DNA from 3 places in the Xenorhabdus cabanillasii genome. Region 2 is predicted to be linked to each of the others. Evidence: predicted binding sites of a transcription regulator. Region 2 holds the regulator's gene; each other region holds the start of a gene.

Region 1 (8,416 bases), 170 kb from region 2:
ACAGATAATTCACCTCGCAGGGTCGCAGGGCTACGCAAAACCCATTGGGTAATGCCCAATCGAGTAAGTGATCTGTCACGCTTTGTCATCGTGTTTTTATTCCATCTGCCATAAAAAATAACAGGTAATATATACCTAATAGATTTCAAGTTGCAGCCAACAAAACTGCAACTTGAAAGATGAAAGGTATATTATCAGAGGGCTTATCTCTGCGCCAATCAACACGGTATCTCAGCTTTGCCCACAGATAATTGTTACTGGATAAAGATTTATAAGGAGCTAATCATAGATGTCAGTATTAACACCGGCCAGTGAGGTTATCCTGCGCCATCAAGAGCAATTCCGCTCCCATCATCTGCTTTTTGCGGGTGACCTTCAGGATACTCTGGCAACGGAAATTGAAGCTGCAAGTGTGCGGGTACATACTAATCAATATCATCACTGGCAGTCACTGATCCGCACACTGGGTGATAATGCCTCGTTTGGTCTTACTGCGGACAGCACATTTGTCAAAGGATGTGATACGCTGATTTATTATTGGCCAAAAAGCAAGCATGAAGCACGTTTCCAACTTCGCAGTCTGTTTTCCATTCTGCCTGTCGGAACCGATGTTTTTATTGTCGGCGAAAATCGCAGTGGTGTTCGTAGCGTTGATAAACTGATGGAAGGCATTGCCACTTTCCGCAAAGTAGACAGCGCCCGCCGTTGCAGCCTTTTTTACGGTCAACTGGAGTATCAGGTTCAGTTTGATCAGAACAATTGGTGGAACAGCTATCAAGTCGGCGATGTCACTGTCAATACATTGCCCGGCGTATTCAGTCAGGATAATCTGGATGTTGGCAGCCGTCTTCTGCTCTCTACGTTTGATACACCGATTTCTGGCAACCTGCTGGACATCGCTTGTGGCTCTGGTGTCTTAGCAACGGTGTTGGGTAAAAATAACCCCGGCTTGTCACTGACACTCAGCGATGTCAATGCAGCAGCTATCACATCCAGTAAAGCGACACTGAAAGCAAATACACTGGAAGGGAATGTCATTACCAGTAATGTTTACTCCGCTATTGAAGAAAAATTCGACTGGATCATTTCCAATCCGCCATTCCATGACGGCCTGAAGACAAATCTGTCAGCGGCTGATGATATAATCCGCATGGCACCCAACTATCTGAAATATGGTGGTAAGTTTCGGATCGTAGCAAATGCTTTTTTACCTTACCCGGAGCTGCTGGATAGCGCTTTTGGTAAACACGAAGTGATTGCTCAGACAGGTAAATTCAAAATTTATCAAGCCACTAAAAAGTAACGAATCAAATAACCATTGCCCTTCCCAAATGGGTGGGCAATACCGATATGTCGATTTTTGCATCAATCATACTTTCTCCCGATAAATAATGATTGACGTCAGCCGTAAAATCTCTAGAATTCGCCCCCATACTATCTGTTTAAGTGGTTGTCTATTTAAATGATAGTGTCTGAATTTGCGAGGGTGGCGGAATTGGTAGACGCGCTAGCTTCAGGTGTTAGTGTTCTTACGAACGTGGGGGTTCAAGTCCCCCCCTTCGCACCAAATCAGATAACTATCGATTAAACGAATCAACTGGATAAATCAGTTAAACAAACCAGATAAGTAGCAGTACCTGCGAGGGTGGCGGAATTGGTAGACGCGCTAGCTTCAGGTGTTAGTGTCCTTACGGACGTGGGGGTTCAAGTCCCCCCCTTCGCACCACTGTTAATACTTATCTGCTCATCTCTTATCTGTTTCACATTTTTCTCGCTTTTTCTCCGTTCTTTTTTTTGGTTTTATCCCCATAATTACATCTTACTACTCTCAAAAATGAAAGTGCCCTAAATAACGCAAACCAGCAAACAAACTACATGTCACAGCAATCCCGGCAGGGAGCAGCAAAAAATGGCGGGCATTACGATGTAACAATAGCAAAAGTGTTAAAATCATTGCCCCCTGGATGCTGATTTTAAATTGTTCTATCCCTGCTCCTGTTATTACTAATGCGAATGTAACCAAACTGGATAGCAGAATACCCCACAATCCCGTAATACTGTGCCAGACAGTCAGCTTTAGATTCCGCTTTACACTGGTCATAATCAACCGCCACAATAAATGATAATAATTCCCACTATCATATAGTGTGGCACCTTAATCACAAATTGAAAATCTATAACAACATTCATTACCTTATTATTTCAATTCCATCGCATCACGTATGGTAAAGAACAAATCGGTTTGATCAGTTAAACCAACAACATTGGCTGCATAAGGGCCATAAGCGGCAACACGTAATTGTGTTCCGGTATGATTTTGTTTGTCTTTTTCTGAATCGCTATAGTTTACAGTGATGACTGCACCATCTTTGGTAATCAATGAGCGGGTCAGTCCGGGGGATTTAACATCGGGTTCAATAATCTGGCTGGAATGAGCATGATCAGCCGTAACAATAACTAAAGTGTCTCCATGTTGCTTTGCAAATTTCAAACCCGCTTGTACAGCTTCATCTAATGCCACTGTTTCCCCAATTTGGGCACAAGGGTTAGCTTCATGATCTTGTTTATCAATCGAAGCACTTTCCACCTGCAAGAAGAATCCATTCTTATTGGTTTTCAGTAAATCAATCGCTTTTTCTGTTAGTTGTGCCAATGTGGGTTCAGCGGAATTACGATCAGTGTTAATTTTACACTTCACTGGCGCTTCATTAATGTTGCCATGATAAACCGCTTTTGGCCCTTCCCAGATCACAGCCATATTTCCATCATTGAACAATCCCAACAGTGGTTTTTTCTGATTGGCCTCTTGAATACCATGTAATGATTTTATATCCGTTACCCATTGATACCCTTGTTCCAGGGCTTGTCGTTTCAGCGTTTTTCCTTTATTAACGCCGGATAACGATTGTTGCTCAAAGCTTTTAGCACCGCCCCCCAAAGTAATATCGGAACGCACAACTAAAAGCTGTTCTGTGATAGAACCTTTACCACCGTTTTCTAAAGCATCGGTAGGACATTTTGCCGAAGTTTCCCGTGGGCCATAGCATTTACGGTTTGTGATATGGGCATACAACGCGGCTGGTGTAGCATCCTGAACTTCGGCCGTCGTAACATTTCCTGTCGCTTTTCCGTTTTTCTTTGCTAACTCCAGTAATGACTGATGTGCTTTACCAAAAACATCAATGCCCAACGCACCATTATAGGTTTTCGTCCCTGTTGACCACGCAGTGGCAGAAGCAGCAGAATCCGTGACATAGTTTGGTTTCTTCGTCTCTTTATTCAGAGAGTAATGCGTGTATTGACCAGTAAAAGGCAGTGCATCAATTCCCTTAAAAACCCCCCCAGCGCCTTGTGAATAATTACGGGCTAATGTGATTTCAGAATCACCCATACCATCACCGATAAACAGAATAACATTCTTCGCTTTCTTATTACTCAATGCTGCTTTAAGAGCATCCGTTTGATCTTTGGTAAGACGACGGGCACCACCGAACTGGGTTATATCTCCATGGGCCAAACGGGGTTCTGCCATGATGTTATCTGTATTACCGGCTCGTGCAGATAAACAGGTTCCTGACATTAATATGGCGATAGTAAGAATTAGCAAGTTTTTTGTGTAATTACGGGAGGGGATGTAGCTATAAGGCATAGAGGGTTCCTTACTTTCGGGAAAATTAAACAAAACACCATAAATATGAATTTATCCCCAAATAGTGAACACCTAATATGACATTACTGTGAAAAGTTAATAACACATTTATGACAATTTATTACAGGTTGCCCCGTTTACGCTCTATGAGACAACCTGAAATTTGTTAGTATAAATGGCCTGTTGCTATCAATATCGCATCATGACCGATTTTAGTTCTGTGTAGTGCTCAATGAATTCCTTGCCAAACTCACGACCAATTCCTGAAGATTTCATACCACCAAACGGAACTGCGGGATCAAGGAACGTATGCATGTTAATCCATAAAATACCCGCCCGGATACGTGGGATCATGCGCATTGCCTTACTTAAGTCGTTTGTCCATAAACTGGCAGATAAGCCGAATGGCGTTGCATTCATCATGGCAATCAGCTCTTCCTCATCATCGTAACTGAGGAAGGTCCCTATCGGGCCGAACGTTTCTTCTTTCATTAACGTATCTTCGGCGCTTTTCGCACGGATCACGGTTGGCATAACAAAGAAACCTTTCCCTTCCAGTGCACGGCCACCATATATGATTTCATTCCCCTCCTGGCGCGCTTTTTCAAACAGAGACAGAATTTTTTCGTAATGCTCTTTGTTTGCCAAAGGTCCCATCTCTGTTGTTTCATCAAGGGGAGAGCCAATCTTCATCGCAGACAAACGTTCAGAAAGTAATTTCAAAACCGCATCCATGTGAACAGAAGGAATATAGAAACGTTCCGCCGCTGCACAAATTTGCCCCTGATTCACATAACCAGCTTCTAATATTCCTTCAACAATTTTCTCGACAGACATATCCGCCAAGAAAGCCGCCGCATTTTTGCCTCCCAACTCCAACGTTGCACGGAGCAGGCCGTTTTCCATCACAGATTGACCAATCAGTAAGCCAGTAGGGACTGATCCCGTAAAAGTGACTTTGGCACATAGTGGATGAGCGAGTAGTTCCGCCCCCACATCAGTACCAGAACCATTAACAATGTTGATCACACCATCAGGAATTCCGGCTTCCTTCGCCAGTTCTGCCACACGCAGCATAGTTAAGGGAGTATATTCGCTGGGTTTCAGAACAATCGTACAACCACAGGCCAATGCCGCTCCCAGTTTCCAGATGGCGATCATAATCGAGAAATTCCATGGAATAATCCCGACTACCACACCAACAGGTTCACGACGGGTAAAAGCGGTATATTGCTCCCCTTTGAATGATGGCAATGAAACATTCAGCGTTTCACCGCTTATTTTGCTCGACCAACCGGCGAAGTAGCGCAAGTACTCAGCAGAAGCACCAACCTCCAGCATACGTGATAGCTGAATGGTTTTTCCTGAACACAGACTTTCAAGCTGAGCAAGTTCTTCACTATGTTTTTGCAGTAAATCCGCCAATCGAATCAGACAATTGCCACGTTCCATAGGAGAAGTCTGTGCCCATGAACCATGAAAAGCCGTTGATGCCGCTTCCATAGCGGCATTAGCTTCTGCCTGACTTCCCCGGTTGACAGTAGCAATCACCTCATCAGATGCAGGGTTAACGACCGAAAAGGTTTTGCCTTCCTGACCACGAACAGCCTGTCCATTGATATAATGGCCATGAGAACGTTGCAAAAAAGCTGTAACGGAATCTAGCAAAGTGATTTCACTCATTATATTTCCCCCTTGTCAGTCTGAAACCTGAGCATTGACACATGCCATATAGTGTTTAACGAAGCGTTCACTGGTGATCTCCCACAAGACTTCAGCGCCTTTCGCCGCAAACCATGAGTCACCTTCGTGGTATTCGACCATAATCCCCGTTTTAACATCCGTCAGTTTCACGGATCCTTCATGAACGGTTGCCATTTCATCAAAGGGATAAACCATCTTAAATTTTCCTTTGGTACAGGCAAAAATACCGCAAGTCAGGTTATCCGTTGGCTCTCCGTGGATCATTGCACCACTTGCCTGTGGATCGCCTTCTACAACAATAGAACCAAGATTGGTGACACTACCAATCGGCATTAATTCAGGAAGTACTTTATTTAACAATAATGGCTTTATCATGACTTTTACCTTTCAGAATTAATTGTGCAAAAAAGTTCATGTGCAAAAAGTGAAAATTCCAAAATCAATAACGCTAACGACGCCCTTTCCAATAGCCTGACGCTTGATGCCAAATCTTCCCGGCAGAAAGAAGCAAATGCCTCAATTTATCTTTGCCGATAATATTAAGATGTGGGATAGAACTTAGCAGTGAATAGCGCTCGGAGCCTTCACTCATACCTTCTGCCAGTACTTTGCAGATAATATGGCTTGGCGTCACACCAAAACCCGAATAACCTTGGACATAGAACACGTTGTTATGTTTTGGCAAAGAACCTATTTGTGGGAAGAGATTGGCGCTACAACTCATAGGCCCACCCCATGCCAATTCAATTTTCACATCTTTCAGGTAGGGATAAACATCCAGCATCTGCTTGCGGTTCCATTCTTTTAAATCCGAAGGAATATATTCGAGATATTTTGTCGCACTACCAAATAGCAATCGGTTCTCTTTGGTGACCCGGTAGTAATTGATAACAGGGTTGATATCACTATATGCACCACGGATCGGGCTGATTTTTTCTATCAGTTCATCTGATAGTTCTTCTGTCATTAACTGGAATGCGTAAGTATTAATCGTTTTTTTGTAAATAGTTGGTTCAAGACCATTCAGAAAAGCATTGCACGCCCATAGCATTTTGTTCGCCCGCACAGAGCCCATTGTTGTACGAACGGTAACCCGTGGGCCATATTCCACATTCAAAACCTGGCTGTTTTCAAAAATTTTGACGCCATACTCTGTGACTGCTTTGGCTTCGCCCAACAATAGGTTCAATGAATGAACATGCCCTCCGCCCATATGTTTCAATGCAGAAGTGTAAAGATCTGAACCAATGACTTTCTTAACATCTGAACCAGTATAAAGTTCAATCTCCACATCAGGACTGACTTCCCGAAATTCTTTCAGCCAGCCTCGCAATGTTTTCTCTTGTCGGGAGTTATAACCCAGATAACCATAACCCCGACAGAAATCCGCCTTGATATCATATTTGGCAATCCGGTCACGAATAATTTCAGCCCCCATGTTGCTGATTTTAAATATTGTCTCCAGACCTTTCTTACCGACATGGTGTTTAATCCGATCCAAATCATGACCCATGCCAGTCATAACCTGCCCGCCATTGCGCCCCGTTCCACCATATCCCAGAGTCCTTCCTTCCAAAATCGCGATATTGGTAATGCCTTTTTCTGCCAGTTCCAGTGCAGTATTTACACCCGAAAATCCACCACCAATGATAACGACATCGACATCCAGATCTTCTGTCAGTGTCGGGAAGCGAAGATCATATTTTTTGGTTGCTGCATAGTATGTTAATGAATCGATCTGATTGTTCATATTACACCCCGTGAGCATCAGTCCTTTCCCTGATATACACTACCAACAGCTTTCTATTCAGGGACTCGTATCGCGTTTATTTAAAATCGTTTATTCAGGTAATATTTTTTATTCAATTGGAATAACAAAAGGATACTAAAATAAATAATTAATAAGTTAATAAAAATAAGAAAAGTTCATCCACAAACTTTTACTCTATATATGAATCACATGTATTAGAAATGCTCAAATTATTTGTTATTTTTATGTTAATTAAATCACAATAATTAAAGTTATTGTTAATAAGTTATTATTTTTATCATGTCATTTTGTGATAGTCAGCAGAAGAATTTTTACTGATGGTGAATTATTCTTGGTATGTATATTTGAGCACCATAATTTTTAGGCACCGTAAAAGGAATAAATATGCTTCCTAAGAAAATTATCCTCGATTGTGATCCTGGTCACGATGATGCCATTGCCATGCTGCTTGCCCATGGAAACCCCGATATCGAACTCTTAGCTGTGACGACCGTTGTTGGTAACCAAACCTTAGATAAAGTTACCCGTAATGCGCTTTCCATTGCCTGTATCGCTAATATCCACAATGTTCCGTTTGCTGCGGGGTGCCATCGCCCACTGGTAAGAGAGATCAAAACTGCACCCGACATTCACGGAGAAACCGGTCTGGACGGCACTGAATTGCCTGAGCCTGTAATAAAACTGGATCCGCGGCATGCAGTTGATTTGATCATTGATATCATCATGGAATATCCGCCTAAAAGCGTGACGTTAGTTCCAACGGCAGGTTTGACTAATATCGCCCTTGCTGCCCGAAAAGCGCCCCACATTGTTGAACGAGTAAAAGAAGTTGTATTAATGGGCGGTGGTTACCATATAGGTAACAGGAGCGCTGTTGCTGAATTTAATATCTTGATCGACCCTGAAGCTGCTCACATTGTTTTTAATGAAAAATGGCCACTAACAATGGTTGGATTAGATCTTACCCATCAAGCTCAGGCAACCCCAGAAGTGATTGAGGCAATTGCGCGGATAAAAACACGTCCGGCTCAGTTTGTATTAGATGCACTGGAATTTTATGGAGAAAGTTATCGGATATGGCAAGGCTTCAATTATCCTCCAGTCCATGATCCCTGCGCAGTTGCTTATGTCATTGATCCTACGGTTATGACTACCCAGAAAATCCCCGTCAATATCGAGATGACAGGAGCTTTAACGACAGGTATGACAGTCGCTGACTTCCGCGTTCCTCCCCCAGAAGGCTGCCATACTCAAGTTGCCGTAAAACTGGATCAAGACAAATTTTGGCAGAT
Region 2 (8,416 bases):
TACAGACTCTGTTTCTGCTGATAATTCATCTACTGTAAATTCAGGGGATTGTAGTTGTCGGCAATGGTACTGACATTGTTTAATCATCTCTGCTAGTTGAGATGTGAGGTGTGTAATGGATTGCTGTAATTGCTCACTGCGTTCTTGCTGAAGCTGCTGTTTTTGCTGTAAAGCAGAACGCTCCCCTTGTAGCTGTTCTATTTTTTGGCTCAGAATTTTCAAGCGCTCTTCTGATTTTGACAGGGCGATATTTTGGTATTCAGTGATCAACGGGTGATGCGTTGCCCCACAAAGCGGGCAGGCTTCGCCTTCCTTCAATTGGTTGCGTTCTTGTTCCAGGCTGATGATCCGCTGTTCCAGACGAATACGTGCAGCTAAATCCTGATGGTGTTGTTGCGTTTCTGTTAATTGCAGTTCAAGAGCGGTTATCTGAATTGGTAAAGATTCCAGTAATGCCTGAGTTTGTACGAGTTGTGCCTGATTATCTGAAATCGTTGCCTGTAATTGATGGATCTGGGGCTGCAAAATCTCCAGTTGATTTTGTGAACTGAGTTGTGATTGGTAATCTGATAACTGTTTTTGTAACTGTTCCAATGGATGAATTGCCTGCAAGCTACTCAGTTCTTTTTCGGCAAGGATAAGTTCATCCTGTAATGGCTGGTTTTGTGCAGCTTGTTGTACCAGAGTCGTATTTAAGGCATTCAGGTGCTCATTTGTACAGGTTAGTTCAGTGGTAATTTGCTGGTTTTTTTGTCTGAGCCTGGTTATCTGGATTTGTTTTTCTTTCTGGCGAGAAAAGAGCTGTTTCCATTCAGGCAGTTTACTCTCCAGCTTACGGAAATAAGGGTGTTCTTCGTAGTATGTTTCCAGCGTTTTTTGTTCTTTATTCAGTGTAATGTACTGAGTCTTAGTCACTTGATATTGAGACAATATTTCTGTCAGTTCACGATTATATGCAGTAACTTCTTTCTCTTGAGAGAGTAACTCTTTCGATTGAATTTCAATCTTATGATCGAGTGGCACAATGTGCTCAGAAATCAGTTTTTCCTGCCGCATATGATACTGTATATGTTCTTTTTGGGCATTTTCCAGCTCAACCTGCTTTTGCTGGGCTGGTTGTAATAAAGAACATTGTTGTTCAATCTCATGTATTATTTTTCTGTGTTGTTCATCAAGCCGTTGCTTTTCATTAAATGCTCGATTTTGTGCATCCCACAATGGACGAAGTTTTTCGGCAGGTTCACTGGCAGCCAGTTGTTGTAATTGGGGTTGAGCATCTTGAATAGCTTGATCAGCCTGCTGAAAAAGTAATTTGTTGTTAGTTAATGCTTGCTCTAATTCATTTTGTCGTACGAGCCAATGTTCGGTTGTCTGTAAGTCTTTAAGCTGCTGGTTGAGCTGAGTTTCTGCTGCGATAAGCTGTTGTTGCTGATTTTGGTATTCTTCGATCTGTGCCGGAGTTAATAACTCAATTGAAGAGGCCTTTGCTTGTTGGATATTTAATTCAGATAGGGCTTCTTTGTGGCGTTGATAAATTTCCTGCGACAGGATGCCGTAAATTTCTGTACCCGTCAGTTCTTCCAGTAAATCGGCACGGTCTTTATCATCTGCATTTAAGAATGCGGCAAAATCACCTTGTGACAGGAGGATAGATTTAGTAAAGCGTTTGAAATCAAGACCCGTTATTTCAGCGATTTTCTCTTTTTTATCCGGTATCTTGTCAGCCAAAATCTTGCCTGTTTTTTTGTCTGCTAATTCTCCTTTCGGGGGCTGGAGTTTGCCGTCAGCTTGATTGCGGGCACGACGCTGGCTCCAGAAGGCACGATAAGCAACCCCTTTAACTTCGAACTCAACTTCTGACAGACATTCGGCTGTATGGCGGGTCATTAATTCATTCTGATTGGCTGAAATGGTGCTGAGCCGTGGGGTTTCGTGATATAAGGCGAGGCAGATGGCATCCAATAGGGTAGTTTTTCCTGCACCTGTCGGGCCGGTAATAGCAAATAATCCGTTGCTGGCAAAAGGCTCTGCTGTGAAATCAATTTTCCATTCACCCTGTAAGGAATTAATATTTTTTAGCCGTAAGCTAAGAATTTTCATGCTATTGCATCCTACTATTGTTTCTGAGCCATTGTTTCTGAGCTATTGTTTTTGAACTGTTGTTCCTGGGTATGTTGCTGAGCAATATCGTCCAGTGTTTGTCTGAACAGGGTAGTCAGGCGTTGTTTCTGCGGTTGATCGTCAATTTCAGCCAATGCCAGTCGTCTTTCGAAAACTTCGTATACACTCAATTCGGTAAGTGTCTCTTTGTTTTTTTCCGACAATAATATTTGTCGTGTGGTTTTACTACGCCGTAGCAGGATGATTTCGACAGGCAGATCGACAACTATAGACTGAATGCGTTTCTGAATGTCATGCAGGTAATCTTGAGTTGCAACTTCAATATCCAGCCAGACAGGACGTTCTCCCTGATAATCACTGAAAGTTTGTAATTGTTCCTCGATTTGCTGCAAATTCCCCCGAATTAATTGCATGGGTTGATAAGCGGGAATGGGTAACAGAGTGACACCATTGAACCTGTCCTCCTTAAATTCAACTAAACAGACGCTTTTCTCTTGCCCGACTTCATCGAAACTTAAGGGGATTGGTGAGCCGCTGTAACGAATATGCTCAGCATGATTGATAAGTTGTGGGCGATGAATATGCCCCAGAGCAATATAGTCAGCAGGAGGAAAGGCCTGAGCGGGGAAGGCATCCAGTGTGCCAATATAAATATCCCGGACAGAATCCGTGGTAGAAGCTCCGACAGTGGTCAGGTGCCCGGTTGCGATAATCGGCAGAGGGTGACCAAGTTGTTCCCGTAATATACAAGATTGCTGATAGAGCTGATGGTAGTGTTCTGTAATGGCATCTTGTAGTGCCTGCTGTTTCTGTATGGCTGATTGCCCCGCTTGACTTATCATGATATCCCGTGGGCGCAGATAAGGAATGGCACAGAGAATGGCACCGGGTTGACCATTTTTGTTATTCAGTAACTTAATTTGTTGCTGGATGTCAGTTTCTGCACAAGCAATAACGGTGGTGTTCAGGTAAGAAAATAAGGACTTTGATTCATTGAGTGTGGCGACGGAATCATGATTTCCGCCAAGAATAACGAGCTGACAGCCAGTGGATTGTAAGTCCACGACAAACCTGTTGTATAATTCACGGGCGTAGCTGGGTGGAGAGCCCGTATCAAAAACGTCTCCGGCAATAATCAGGGCATCAACCTGATATTCATTTATTTGCTCAATAAGCCACTGTAAGAAGTGTTGATGTTCTGCGGCACGATTTTTGGTAAAGAAATATTGCCCAAGATGCCAGTCTGACGTATGAATGATTCGCATGTTTTTTACTCTGTTTTTCTTATCTTGCTTTTGTTGTTTTGCTTTTGTGCTGTCTCAGCTTCCCGCTTATCTGTCCGGCTATTAATTATAATGAGTGCTCAAGGGATGTCGTGTGTAATTACGATTTCATTCGCAGATTTTCGAGCAGCTTCGCAACCACAATGAAATATGGCAGCTATGTGATAAATTCCCTGCAATGTTGATTACAGTTTTATGATGAAGACAGAAGATGTTTCATAAAACTGTAATAAAGTTGACTCACAATGAATTATTGTGAGTTTTGCTGACTTCAATAAATATTGGCAGGATTAACCATGGTTAGACGTATTTTGGTTGTTGAAGATGAAACCCCAATTCGTGAAATGGTGTGTTTTGTGCTGGAGCAGAACGGGTATGAACCTGTTGAAGCAGAAGATTATGATACAGCTATCGGGCGTCTGTCGGAGCCTTACCCTGATTTAGTATTATTAGACTGGATGCTGCCTGGTGGCTCAGGAATACAAGTTATTAAACAGATGAAGCGCAGCAGTAATACCAAAGATATTCCTGTCGTAATGGTAACTGCGCGGGGGGAAGAAGAAGATCGGGTTCGTGGGCTTGATGTTGGTGCAGACGATTACATTACTAAGCCATTTTCTCCGAAGGAATTGATTGCTCGTGTTAAAGCCGTGCTGCGTCGTGTGTCTCCCATGGCAGCGGAAGATATTATCAATATGGATGGGTTAATGTTGGATTCCGTATCCCATCGAGTTTCCAGTCAGGGGCAGGATGTGGATATGGGGCCAACAGAGTTCAAACTTCTCCACTTTTTTATGGCGCATCCTGAACGTGTTTATAGCCGTGAACAGTTACTCAACTATATATGGGGAGCTAATGTTTACGTGGAAGATCGTACTGTTGATGTGCATATCCGTCGATTACGTAAGGCGCTTGAAATCGGTGGACACGATAAAATGGTACAGACTGTTCGTGGTACTGGTTATCGTTTCTCCACCCGTTATTAATCTGTCTGGTTTTTATCGCCTGGATTTTTGTGGATAGATTTTGTGTGAATTGATTTTATGTGGATAGATTTGTTGAACATCACTTAGTGAATAAAACCAGATGAACAAAATCAGGTAAACAAAGCTGAGTAAACCAAATAATTATGATAAGCATTTAATTTCATGCCGGAGAGAGTCACGTGCTGGAGCGGTTATCCTGGAAGCAGTTAGTACTGGGTCTGTTTATTTTTTGTCTGCCTGCGATTATTTTATCTTTCTTTATTGGTCGCCTGGCGTGGTTGCTGGTAGTTGCATTATTGCTGGCTCTGGTATGGCATGGTTACAACTTGCTGAAATTGTCTGACTGGCTCTGGCTGGATCGCAGTATGTTACCTCCTTCAGGTCGTGGAGGGTGGGAACCCATATTTTACGGCATTTATCAGTTGCAGCAACGTAACCGTAAGCGTCGTCGGGAATTGGCATTACTGATAAAACGGTTCCGTAGTGGGGCGGAATCTTTACCGGATGCGCTGGTGATGATGACAGTGGAAGGTAATATTTTCTGGTGTAATCGCTTAGCTCAACATTTATTAGGATTCCGCTGGCCTGAGGATAATGGGCAACCTATTTTTAATTTGCTTCGCTATCCTGATTTCAGTCGCTATATGACTGCGGGCGATTTTACTTATCCTCTTTCCATCGAATTAAATAATAGTCATCTGGTGGAATTTCAGTTAATGCCATATGCAGAAGGGCTACTATTGATGATCGCCCGTGATATTACACAAAAGCGGCGATTAGAAAATTTCCGCCGCGATTTTTTTGCCAATGCCAGTCATGAGTTAAGAACACCATTAACGGTATTGCAAGGTTATCTGGAAATGATGCAGGATCAGGAACTGGGTAGAGAAGCAAACCAGAAAGCGATCAGGACAATGCAGGAACAGATCCGAAGAATGGATGGTCTGGTTACACAACTATTGCATCTCTCCAGAATTGAAATCGGATCGCAGATGGATATGCATGATGTTGTTGATGTGCCTGCTATGTTGGCTTTATTGCAGCAGGAAGTGCTGACACTGGCAGATAAACGGTATGATATTGCGTTTGATATCGATGAAAAACTACGGGTTTTCGGGAATGAAGAACAACTGAGAAGTGCAATGTCGAACCTCGTTTACAATGCTATTAACCACACAGTAGAAGGTACTCGTATTGTAGTTAGTTGGTCTAGATCCTCTCAGGGAGCATTGTTCAAAGTTGAAGATAATGGTCAAGGGATCAGCCAAGAGCATTTACCGCGCCTGACTGAGCGTTTTTATCGGGTTAATCGTGCTCGTTCACGACAAACAGGTGGAAGTGGGTTGGGGTTGGCGATCGTGAAACATGCTTTGCATCATTACAATACACATCTCGATATTTCAAGCACTGTAGGGAAAGGCTCTACATTTAGTTTCTTGTTGCCTCAGCCGCTTGTTGTCTCCGGTATAGGTAAACTGATTAAAAAATCATAAGGTTAATGTAATTTAATGGTAATAATACGGGCAAAAAAATGATTTATTAATCAATGTGAATAAAAAAAGTGCAAATCATATAGTGTGTATTCAATGATAGATGATAATAATCACTAGTTTTAAAAGTTAGTTTGAGATATTACTCTGCTTTTTGGTTTGTTGCTTGCCTTTTGGCGCTATAAAAGTTTTACTTGGGGGCAGTTGTTGGCGATTCGAGCTGTTCTTACCACTACCATTCTGTGTCTTGCGAGTATCAGGGAATATGATACTTATCACTGACTGTTAAATCAGGATCCTGTTTCGCCAGTGAAAATTCAAGTATTTGCAATAGTTACTATTGCATATGCAATTCTTTCAGTAACAATAAGTTAACAATCATTATGACATACCGTTTATCATCTAAGGATATTTGGGCATTAGGCTTTATGACTTTTGCTCTGTTCGTTGGTGCGGGAAATATCATTTTTCCACCTATGGTTGGCTTGCAGGCGGGTGAGCATGTTTGGGTCGCTGCTGCTGGCTTTTTGCTTACTGCTGTAGGTCTACCTGTCATTACCGTTATTGCTTTGGCGAAAGTAGGGGGCGGGATTGAAGCACTGAGTTCCCCTATCGGTAAAACGGCGGGTTTAATACTGGCAACTGTCTGTTATCTGGCTGTTGGCCCGCTATTTGCCACACCGAGAACTGCAACCGTTTCTTTTGAAGTGGGTATCGCTCCGTTAGTAGGCTCCGGAGAACTTCCGCTTTTCATTTACAGCATAATCTATTTTTTACTGGTGGTTCTGGTTTCACTTTATCCGGGTAAATTACTGGATAGCGTCGGACATGTGTTGGCACCAATCAAAATACTGGCATTGGTAATTCTGGGAGTTGCAGCTGTGTTATGGCCAGCGGGCCATTCTATTCCTGCTATTGAGACTTATCAGGAAATCCCGTTTTCAAATGGTTTTGTGAATGGGTATTTAACCATGGACACCCTTGGCGCAATGGTATTCGGCATTGTTATTGTTAATGCTGCGCGCTCCAGAGGGGTGGAATCTTCTTCATTGTTGACCCGTTATACCATGTGGGCTGGTTTGATTGCAGGGCTTTGTCTGGCTCTGGTTTACCTTTCTTTGTTCAAATTGGGAGAAGGCAGCGGCATATTAGTACCAAAAGCTGACAATGGTGCGACTATCCTGCATGCTTATGTTCAGAGTGTTTTTGGTAACTATGGAAGCTTCTTCCTTGCGGTATTGATCTTCATAGCCTGTATGGTAACCGCAATAGGCTTGACCTGCGCTTGTGCTGAGTTTTTCAGCCGTTATCTGCCACTCTCTTATCGCACACTGGTTCTGAGCCTGGGATTGTTCTCCATGTTGGTTTCCAATTTGGGTCTGAGTCATTTGATTACATTTTCAATTCCGGTGCTCACAGCCATTTACCCTCCTTGTATTGCACTGATATTGTTGAGTTTTACGATCCGTTGGTGGAATAACTTCACCCGTATTCTGGCTCCTGCTATGCTGGTCAGCCTGATGTTTGGGGTTTTGGATGCCATTAAATCATCTGAGTATTTATCACACTTATTGCCTAAATGGGCAACGCATCTGCCGTTGGCAAATCAAGGGCTGGCATGGTTAATACCGACTCTGTTGTCAGTGGTGGTATTTGCTATTTATGATCGCATTGCGGGAGAAGGCAAACTTCCAAAACATGAAATCCAGCAGGGATAATGCTGATTACTATTCATTAATTCTTCTGTAAAAAAAACAATTCGGGCGGCATAAATCAATGCCGCTCTGATGCCTGTTGGCCCTGTCTTTCCTATAAAATAATAACAATATCTATCAATAAATATAAAACTAAATTCCACTAGATTATACCTAATAAATTTGTTTCTGATTAATTTAATAATTATTAGAAGATGCTTGGCTAGTAAATTCAGGGTTATTGATGAAAATGCAAATCATATATTATGCATTCAATTATAGATAATAATAATCACTATTTTTGAAAATTAATTTAGGATATTATTCTGCTTTTTGGTTTGCCACTTGTCTTTTGGCGATATAAAAGCTTTACTTATGGTCAGTTATTGGCGATTCTAGTTGTTACTATCATTTTGTATCTTACGGGTATCATTGAATATAAAACGCTCCCCGAATTTAAAGTAAGAATTTAGTCTCACCAATGAAAATTTCAGTATTTGCGATAGTTATTCTATTTACATGGGTAACCAAATGTATAGCATTTACTATTTCATATTTAATATTTAACAATAATTTATTATCAATCACTATGGCATATCGTTTATCATCTAAAGATATTTTGGCATTAGGTTTTATGACCTTTGCCCTGTTTGTTGGAGCGGGAAATATTATTTTTCCGCCTATGGTTGGTTTGCAGGCGGGTGAGTATGTTTGGATTGCTGCTGCTGGTTTCTTGATTACAGCTGTAGGCCTACCAGTCATTACTGTTATTGCTCTGGCGAAAGCAGGGGGCGGAATTGAAACGCTGAGTTCTCCTATCGGTAAAACAGCGGGTTTAGTAC
Region 3 (8,416 bases), 510 kb from region 2:
GCCGTATAATCAGAACAACGTGCCGCCTGCTGCATATTGTGTGTAACGATCACTACGGTATATTCCGATTTCAGTTCACTGATCAGTTCTTCAATACGTCCTGTAGAAATCGGGTCGAGAGCAGAGCAAGGCTCATCCAGTAACAGAACTTCCGGGCGGATAGCGATAGCACGGGCAATACACAAACGCTGCTGCTGACCTCCGGACAGGCTGTAACCACTCTGGTGTAACTTATCTTTGGTTTCGTTCCACAATGCGGCTTTTGTCAGCGCCCACCGGACTCGCTCATCCATCTCAGCTCTTGAGAGTTTTTCAAACAAACGCACGCCAAAAGCGATATTGTCGTAAATCGACATCGGAAATGGCGTCGGCTTCTGAAAAACCATGCCTACTTTGGCTCGTAACAAGGCAATATCCTGTTTATCGGTCAGAATATTCGTTTCATCCAGCAGGATCTCGCCTTCTGCCTTCTGTTCTCCATACAGTTCATACATTTTGTTAAAAGTACGCAGTAATGTTGATTTGCCACATCCTGACGGACCAATGAAAGCAGTTACCTTATTCTGTGCAATATCCAACGTAATATTTTTCAGTGCATGGAATTTGCCATAATAGAAATTCAGATTACGTACCTGAATCTTACTTCCTGCAACATCATTGGCTTTACTCATCAACGTTTCTCTCTTCAATATCAGTACCTCTAATATCAGAATTTCTTCTTGGCAAATAACAACCGCGCCAAAATATTAATCAACAGTACACACAAGGTAATCAGTAAAACCCCGGCCCATGCCAGTTGCTGCCAGTCAGAGAATGGACTCATAGCAAATTTGAATATGGTGACAGGCAGATTGGCAATTGGCTGACTGAGGTTAGTGCTCCAGAACTGGTTGGAAAGCGAGGTGAATAACAATGGGGCGGTTTCCCCTGCAATACGGGCAATGGCCAGTAACACACCGGTAATAATGCCCGATATTGAAGCTTTCAACGTAATGGCGGAGATCATTTTCCATTTCGGTGTTCCCAGTGCATAAGCTGCTTCACGCAGGTTATCCGGCACCAGTTTCAACATATTTTCCGTTGTGCGGATAACAATCGGGATTTGTAACAGAGCCAGCGCGATGATCCCTGCCCAACCGGAGAAATGCTGCATTTTTGTCACAACGACCGTGTAAACAAACAGCCCTACAACAATGGAAGGGGCAGAAAGCAGGATATCATTGATAAAGCGGATCACCTCAGCCAGCGGAGAACGACGGCCATACTCAGCAAGATAAATACCCGCCATAATTCCCAATGGCGTACCGAACACCGTTGCCCAGAAGATCAGGAGTCCACTGCCAACAATGGCGTTTGCCAGCCCGCCTCCTTCTGTGTTGGGCGGTGGCGTCATTTCGGTAAATAATGCCAGAGACATACCATCAATGCCTTTAGTGATTGTGGAGATCAAAATCCAAATCAGCCAGAACAAACCGAACGCCATTGTTGCCATAGACAGAAACAGGGCGAGATGATTTTTCTGACGCCGCCAGGCTTGCAACCTATGGCGTTTATCAATTCTTACCATTTCAACGTCCCTCGTTCCCGGACAGACGCATGATCATCAATTTTGATAACGCGAGAACAATAAAAGTGATCACAAATAAAATCAGCCCCAGTTCCATCAACGCAGAGGTATGCAGACCAGATTCCGCTTCGGCAAATTCATTTGCCAATGCTGAAGTAATGCTGTTTCCCGGCATATAGAGGGAGAGGCTGTCCAGTTGATAGGTATTGCCGATAATAAAAGTCACTGCCATGGTTTCTCCCAGAGCACGCCCCAGGCCCAGCATCACACCGCCGATTACCCCATTTTTGGTGTAAGGCAGGACGATATGCCAAATCACTTCCCATGTTGTACAGCCAATCCCATAAGCCGACTCTTTCATCATAACGGGCGTTTGCTCAAATACATCGCGCATCACAGAAGCGATATAGGGAATAATCATGATGGCAAGAATGATGCCCGCAGCCAGAATACCAATGCCGAAAGCCGGGCCGGAAAACAGTTCTCCTACGACAGGAATACTCGACAACACATCACCGACAGGTTGCTGGAAATAGGTGGCAAAAAGCGGGGCAAAGACAAACAGCCCCCACATGCCATAAACGATACTCGGGATCGCCGCCAATAATTCAATTGCCACACCAAGCGGCCGTTTCAGCCAGTTTGGTGCCAGCTCTGTCAAAAACAGAGCGATGCCAAAACTGACCGGAACGGCAATAATCAGGGCAATCAATGAGGTCACTAATGTGCCATAAATCGGTACTAATGCACCGAAGATCCCCGCAGGTGCATCCCAATCTTTATTCCATAGAAAAGTAAAACCAAACGTCTGCATGCTCGGCCAGGCAGCAATGAGCAGCGAGATGATAATGCCTCCCAACAGAAATAACGTCATCAGAGCCGCCAGCCTGACCAGCGTACTGAAAATAATATCACCGTGTTTACCTGGTGCTTTCTGTACTGTCTTATGCATGGTTTTTCTATGTATAGCTTTTCTATGCATAGTTCTTCTATGTATAGTATGTTCAGCCATGCGCTCAGTTTCCATTTGGGTTATTTCCCTTCAATAACATCACTGATACAACGAATTATTAATACAATGCATTACCGTGCTTATCTTTTATGTCATTTTTCCAGGCTGCACGTACCTGTTCAATGACGGCTTTTGGCAACACAGCATAATCCAGTGCCTTCGCTTGCTCACTGCCCTTCTCGTAGGCCCAGTCAAAGAATTTCAGGACTTCTACCCCATGTGTGGTATTTTTCTGCTGTTTATGAATTAAGATGAACGTCGTTGAAGTGATCGGCCATGCATTTTCGCCGGGTTGATTAGTTAAATCCTGTGCGAAACTTTTGCTCCAGTCCGCCTCTTTTGCTGCCGCACTGAAATTAGTTTCGGTAGGCGCGATAACTTTTCCATCAGCGGCTACCAACTTGGTATAGGCGAGATTATTTTGTTTCGCATAAGCATATTCAACATAACCAATGGAGCCGGGCAGACGCTGGACGAACGCCGCAATGCCATCATTACCTTTGCCGCCCAGTCCGATCGGCCATTTCACTGTAGAACCTGCCCCGACTTTTGCTTTCCAGTCGCTGTTGACTTTGGACAGGTAGCTGGTGAAAACAAAGGAAGTACCGGAACCATCCGCACGGCGAACCACCACAATATTTTGATCAGGTAATTTGAGATCCGGATTCAATTTCGCAATGGCGGGATCATTCCATTTTTTGATGGTTCCCAAATAGATGTCACCGAGGGTTTTGCCATCTAATACCAATTGGCCGGATTTGATACCCTGAAGGTTTACCGCCAGCACAATACCGCCAATCACGGTCGGAAACTGGAATAAACCTTCAGAAGCCAGTTTGTTATCAGTAAGTGGGGCATCTGAGGCACCAAAATCAACCGTGTTGGCAATAATCTGTTTTACACCACCAGAAGAACCAATCCCCTGATAATTGATTTTATTACCCGTCTCTTTTTGATAAGAATCTGCCCACTTGGTATATATCGGTGCCGGGAATGTCGCACCAGCTCCCGTCAAGCTGGTCGTTGCAACAAAGGTAGTTGCAGCAAATGAAGACAAAGACGTCATAGCAAATACTGTTACCATGATGCCTGCCGCGGTGATACGCATTGATTTCATACACCCTCCTGCTGAGATATACATCATTCATTAAAAACAACTTTCAACAATGTCGACAATCTGGTTTTTAGATAAAAAATGGTTCAGGAGGGAAAAATAAGTCAACTTAATGACAGTAAAATGTATGAATTATGACATTTTTATGACAGTCATTCAGAAATTCCCGCTACTATCTCATTCATACTCATATCCCATAGCCTGAATTTCATCAATGCAATGTCATAACTTGTCATCTATGGCTGATGGTTCTATGACTAATGATTCGGTCGCCAATGGAATATAGGCGCGAATGGATAACCCACCTCTCTCACTTCTGCCCACATCAAGATAACCGTCATGTTTGTCGATAATGAGGCGGATAATAGCAAGCCCCAAGCCGACGCCACTATTATGATGATCGAGTTTATTACTGTAACTCTGTTTTCCCTGCCTGAAAGGCTGAAACAAAGTCGCTGCTTCTTCTTGTGTTATACCTGTCCCATTATCTTCTATTTGAAACCAGCCAAACTGTTCAGTAGCCCCACTACTGATGCGGATCCAGCCGTTGCCATAGCGATGAGCATTAGTGAACATATTCGCCAGAACACGTTTAACTGAAAGTGGATTAGCCATAATAAAAACAGGAGCAGCGGACAGGTTATCTTCAATATTTTTTCCGGCACTATTATTTTCTGCGCTCGTCTTCTCTGCCATTACTGCTTTTTCTGCACCAATCACGTCTTCAATAAGTTGATTTAATTCACAGCGGACTATTATGGCATCCAGCCCAGACCGCTGGTAATTAATGAATTGATTAATGATGGTGTCGCACTCTTCAATATCACGATTGATCGACTCACGCAGAAAATCATCTTCTCCACCAATCATTTCGATCGCTAACCGTATACGAGTCAGTGGAGTGCGTAAGTCATGGCTTATGCCTGCCATAAATATGACACGCTCATCTTCCAATGATTTAACCCTCACCGACATTTGATTAAATGCCCGGATAACTGACTGGATGGCAGGTGCTCCCGATTCAGGTAATGGCGTAACGATTTTCCCTTTTCCCATTTTTATTATTGCTTGCTGTATGGCAGTTAAGGGCTGTTTTTGGGCACGCAGGTAAAACCAGAATGCCGTAGAAACTGATAATACTGTCGTCAACACACTGATGAGGATATAATTTAACATACTGATAAATAATATTTTTTCCAGCTATGATAATAGTAGGTAAGCAGCCAGATAACTGACCGTCAGGCTGCCCCACAGCATCACCAATATCCAATACAGAGCACGGGGGAATACACCGTGCAGCGGGAGCCTGAATCTTTTCATGCTTTCTTCCAGTTATTCTTTACTACCATCAGGAACAAAAACATACCCCAACCCCCAAACAGTCTGGATATAACGAGGATGGGCGGGATCTTCTTCAATCAAACGACGTAAACGGGAAACCTGCACATCAATGGAACGCTCCATAGCACCGTACTCCCTGCCTCGTGCCAGACTCATCAGCTTATCCCGTGATAAAGGTTCGCGGGGATGAGATACCAATGCTTTCAGTACAGAGAATTCACCACTGGTCAGGGACAGTTGTTCATCTTTATGAAACATTTCACGAGTTCCAAGATCCAGCTTAAACTTACCAAAGGTGACTATCGCGTTATCCGGTGTCGGAGCACCAGACAATTCATTAGAGTGACGGCGCAGGACAGCACGGATACGTGCCAATAGTTCCCGCGGGTTAAAAGGTTTTGCAAGGTAATCATCCGCACCGATTTCCAGACCAACAATCCGATCAACTTCTTCCCCTTTCGCGGAGATCATAATGATGGGGATCGGGTTATGCTGACTTCTCAATCTTCGACAGATAGATAACCCATCTTCGCCCGGCAGCATTAAATCCAGAACAATCAATTGAATAGATTCTCTGGTCAACAAGCGATCCATCTGCTCTGCATTTGCAACACAACGAACTTGAAAACCCTGCTCCGACAAATAGCGCTCTAGCAATACGCGTAAACGCATATCATCATCAACAACAAGGATTTTATAACTCTCTTGCATGTTTCAGCTCCCAAGATGTTCCATGCTCGCAATATCCATTATTCTCACAGAAATCCCATGCTCTAAAAGACACTAAGGTCATGTATTCCAGGAATATTTATAATATTGACAATAATTGCTTATGTTTCTGTTTTTCATCCTTGTTTTCCTGTCTCCATTTGCACCTAATTTTTATGCTTCCAATGGCTGGTAACTAATTTCCAATATCCAGTAAACCACTTTACCATTAGGTGTCATGACGGTAATTTCATCATCGACCTGCTTACCAAGCAGCGCCCTTGCCACAGGTGAATCAATTGAAATCCATTTTTTGCCAGGGTCAAATTCATCCGGCCCCACTAAGCGAAAAATATATTCTTCAGCGTTTTCGTTTTCGACTTTAACCCAGGCCCCAAAAAAAACTTTTCCTTCCTGCCGCGGATCAGCATCCACAATTTGCAGAACATCCAATCTCTTGGATAAAAAACGCACACGGCGGTCAATTTCCCTTAACCTTTTTTTACCATAAATATATTCTGCATTTTCTGAACGATCCCCCAATGCGGCTGCATCAGATACAGCCTGAGTAACTTTTGGGCGCTCAATTTTCCAGAGATACTTCAGTTCCTGATCAAGCGCCAGCCAGCCTTCTCGGGTAATGTAGTTACTTTTGCCCATGAAAACCCCACTTGAGAAAATATGATTAATGGCGCAGTACTATATCTTAACCGTACAGATATTCGATGAATTCTGTCGCAACCTGACAGAAATATTGTGCTATACCTGATAGATTTCGAGTTGCATCACAACAACAAGTAACAGCCAAAAAACAGGTAACCTGAAAGATAAAAGGCATAAACTGGAAATTATCGCGCTCTGTGCGTATATAATGGTGTCAAGTTTGAACCCTGTCAGCATCTGTACTTAATGGATTTCAAGTTGCTGCCATCAAAAAGCAACTTGAATGAAGGGTAGATCAGATAAATTTGGCACTGTCTGCTGATATCTACAGGCGCTGAGAAAGTTAAAGAAAACAGACCATGAATGAATCTTTAAGTCTAATCATTGCTGGTGAGCTACAGGCTCAACCACAACAAGTCCTGGCAGCCATTACCTTACTTGATGAAGGAAATACTGTTCCCTTTGTTGCCCGTTACCGTAAAGAGGCCACCGGTGGTCTGGATGATACACAGCTTCGCCAGCTTGAAAACCGCCTTGGTTATCTGCGCGAACTGTCAGACCGTCGCCAGACTATCCTGAAATCCATTGAAGAACAGGGAAAATTAACGGATGAACTGGCTGAAGCCATTAATACCACACTGAGCAAAACCGAACTGGAAGACCTCTATCTGCCCTATAAACCTAAGCGCCGTACCCGTGGGCAGATTGCCATTGAAGCCGGGCTGGAACCATTGGCGGATCTGCTGTGGCAAGACCCACAGCAAGAACCGGAATCGGCTGCAACTGCTTATGTTAACGCTGACAAAGGTGTTGCAGATACCAAAGCCGCACTGGATGGTGCCCGCTATATCCTGATGGAACGTTTTTCTGAAGATGCCGCTTTATTGGTGAAAATACGTGAATATTTGTGGAAAAATGCACATCTGGTTGCCAAAGTTGTTGAAGGTAAAGAGGAAGAAGGTGCCAAATTCAGCGATTACTTTGACCATCATGAAGCCATCGCCTCTGTACCATCCCATCGCGCCCTTGCCATGTTCCGCGGACGCAATGAAGGTATCCTGCAACTGTCCCTGAATGCCGATCCTCAATTTGAAGAAGCATCTAAGGAAAGTTATTGCGAACAGATCATCACAGAGCATTTGAACCTGCGCCTGAATAACGCGCCGGCTGATAATTGGCGCAAGGCTGTCGTGAACTGGACATGGCGCATTAAGGTGCTGTTGCATATGGAAACCGAACTGATGGGGACGCTGCGCGAAAAAGCTGAAAATGAAGCGATCAACGTTTTCGCCCGCAACCTGAATGATCTGTTGATGGCAGCACCTGCGGGTATGCGCTCCACAATGGGATTAGATCCGGGTCTCCGCACAGGAGTAAAAGTTGCAGTCGTAGATGCGACAGGCAAACTGCTCGCTACGGATACCATTTACCCGCATACTGGTCAGGAAAACAAAGCAGCAGCCGCCGTTGCAGCTTTGTGTACCAAATACAATGTTGACCTGGTAGCCATCGGTAATGGTACTGCATCCCGTGAAACAGAACGCTTCTTTGCTAATGTTCAGAAACAGTATCCTGACGTCACTGCGCAGAAAGTCGTGGTCAGTGAAGCTGGCGCATCTGTTTACTCCGCTTCAGAGCTGGCCGCACAAGAATTCCCTGATTTAGATGTTTCTCTGCGTGGTGCTGTCTCCATCGCCCGCCGTCTGCAAGATCCCCTGGCGGAACTGGTGAAAATCGATCCTAAATCCATTGGTGTCGGCCAGTATCAGCACGATGTCAGCCAAACCCTGCTTGCCAAAAAACTGGATACGGTAGTTGAGGACTGTGTGAACAGTGTTGGTGTCGACCTGAATACTGCATCAGTTTCCTTGCTGACTCGTGTAGCCGGCCTGACTCGTTCTGTTGCCCAAAATATCGTGAATTGGCGTGACGAGAATGGTCGTTTCAACAACCGTGGAGAATTGCTGAAAGTTCAACGGCTTGGACCAAAAGCCTTCCTGCAATGTGCAGG

Evidence for each region. Region 2 encodes PhoB, which activates phosphate uptake and scavenging genes when phosphate is short. Its sites were predicted from a motif close to CTGTCATAAAACTGNCNNAT; they were not measured.
Region 1: the regulator PhoB is predicted to act here: its motif matches at 3,747-3,766, upstream of phoA (alkaline phosphatase).
Region 3: the regulator PhoB is predicted to act here: its motif matches at 3,826-3,845, upstream of pstS (phosphate ABC transporter substrate-binding protein PstS).

The regions. Positions count from the first base shown of each region.
Region 1 is NZ_QTUB01000001.1:679,158-687,573, reverse strand. Features, by position in the region: gene BDD26_RS03525 (DNA polymerase III subunit psi) at 1-89, opposite strand, end outside; gene rsmC (16S rRNA (guanine(1207)-N(2))-methyltransferase RsmC) at 290-1,303, shown strand; tRNA gene BDD26_RS03515 (tRNA-Leu) at 1,481-1,567, shown strand; tRNA gene BDD26_RS03510 (tRNA-Leu) at 1,640-1,726, shown strand; gene BDD26_RS03505 (DUF1435 family protein) at 1,829-2,101, opposite strand; gene phoA (alkaline phosphatase) at 2,198-3,649, opposite strand; gene BDD26_RS03495 (aldehyde dehydrogenase family protein) at 3,839-5,332, opposite strand; gene BDD26_RS03490 (cupin domain-containing protein) at 5,348-5,728, opposite strand; gene BDD26_RS03485 (NAD(P)/FAD-dependent oxidoreductase) at 5,802-7,103, opposite strand; gene uriH (uridine-preferring nucleoside hydrolase UriH) at 7,509-8,416, shown strand, end outside.
Region 2 is NZ_QTUB01000001.1:845,810-854,225, forward strand. Features, by position in the region: gene BDD26_RS04250 (AAA family ATPase) at 1-2,100, opposite strand, end outside; gene sbcD (exonuclease subunit SbcD) at 2,115-3,386, opposite strand; gene phoB (phosphate regulon transcriptional regulator PhoB) at 3,701-4,390, shown strand; gene phoR (phosphate regulon sensor histidine kinase PhoR) at 4,570-5,883, shown strand; gene brnQ (branched-chain amino acid transport system II carrier protein) at 6,264-7,598, shown strand; gene brnQ (branched-chain amino acid transport system II carrier protein) at 8,164-8,416, shown strand, end outside.
Region 3 is NZ_QTUB01000001.1:1,353,406-1,361,821, reverse strand. Features, by position in the region: gene pstB (phosphate ABC transporter ATP-binding protein PstB) at 1-671, opposite strand, end outside; gene pstA (phosphate ABC transporter permease PstA) at 707-1,567, opposite strand; gene pstC (phosphate ABC transporter permease PstC) at 1,569-2,519, opposite strand; gene pstS (phosphate ABC transporter substrate-binding protein PstS) at 2,638-3,696, opposite strand; gene BDD26_RS06655 (ATP-binding protein) at 3,916-4,869, opposite strand; gene ompR (osmolarity response regulator transcription factor OmpR) at 5,026-5,745, opposite strand; gene greB (transcription elongation factor GreB) at 5,917-6,402, opposite strand; gene BDD26_RS06640 (Tex family protein) at 6,765-8,416, shown strand, end outside.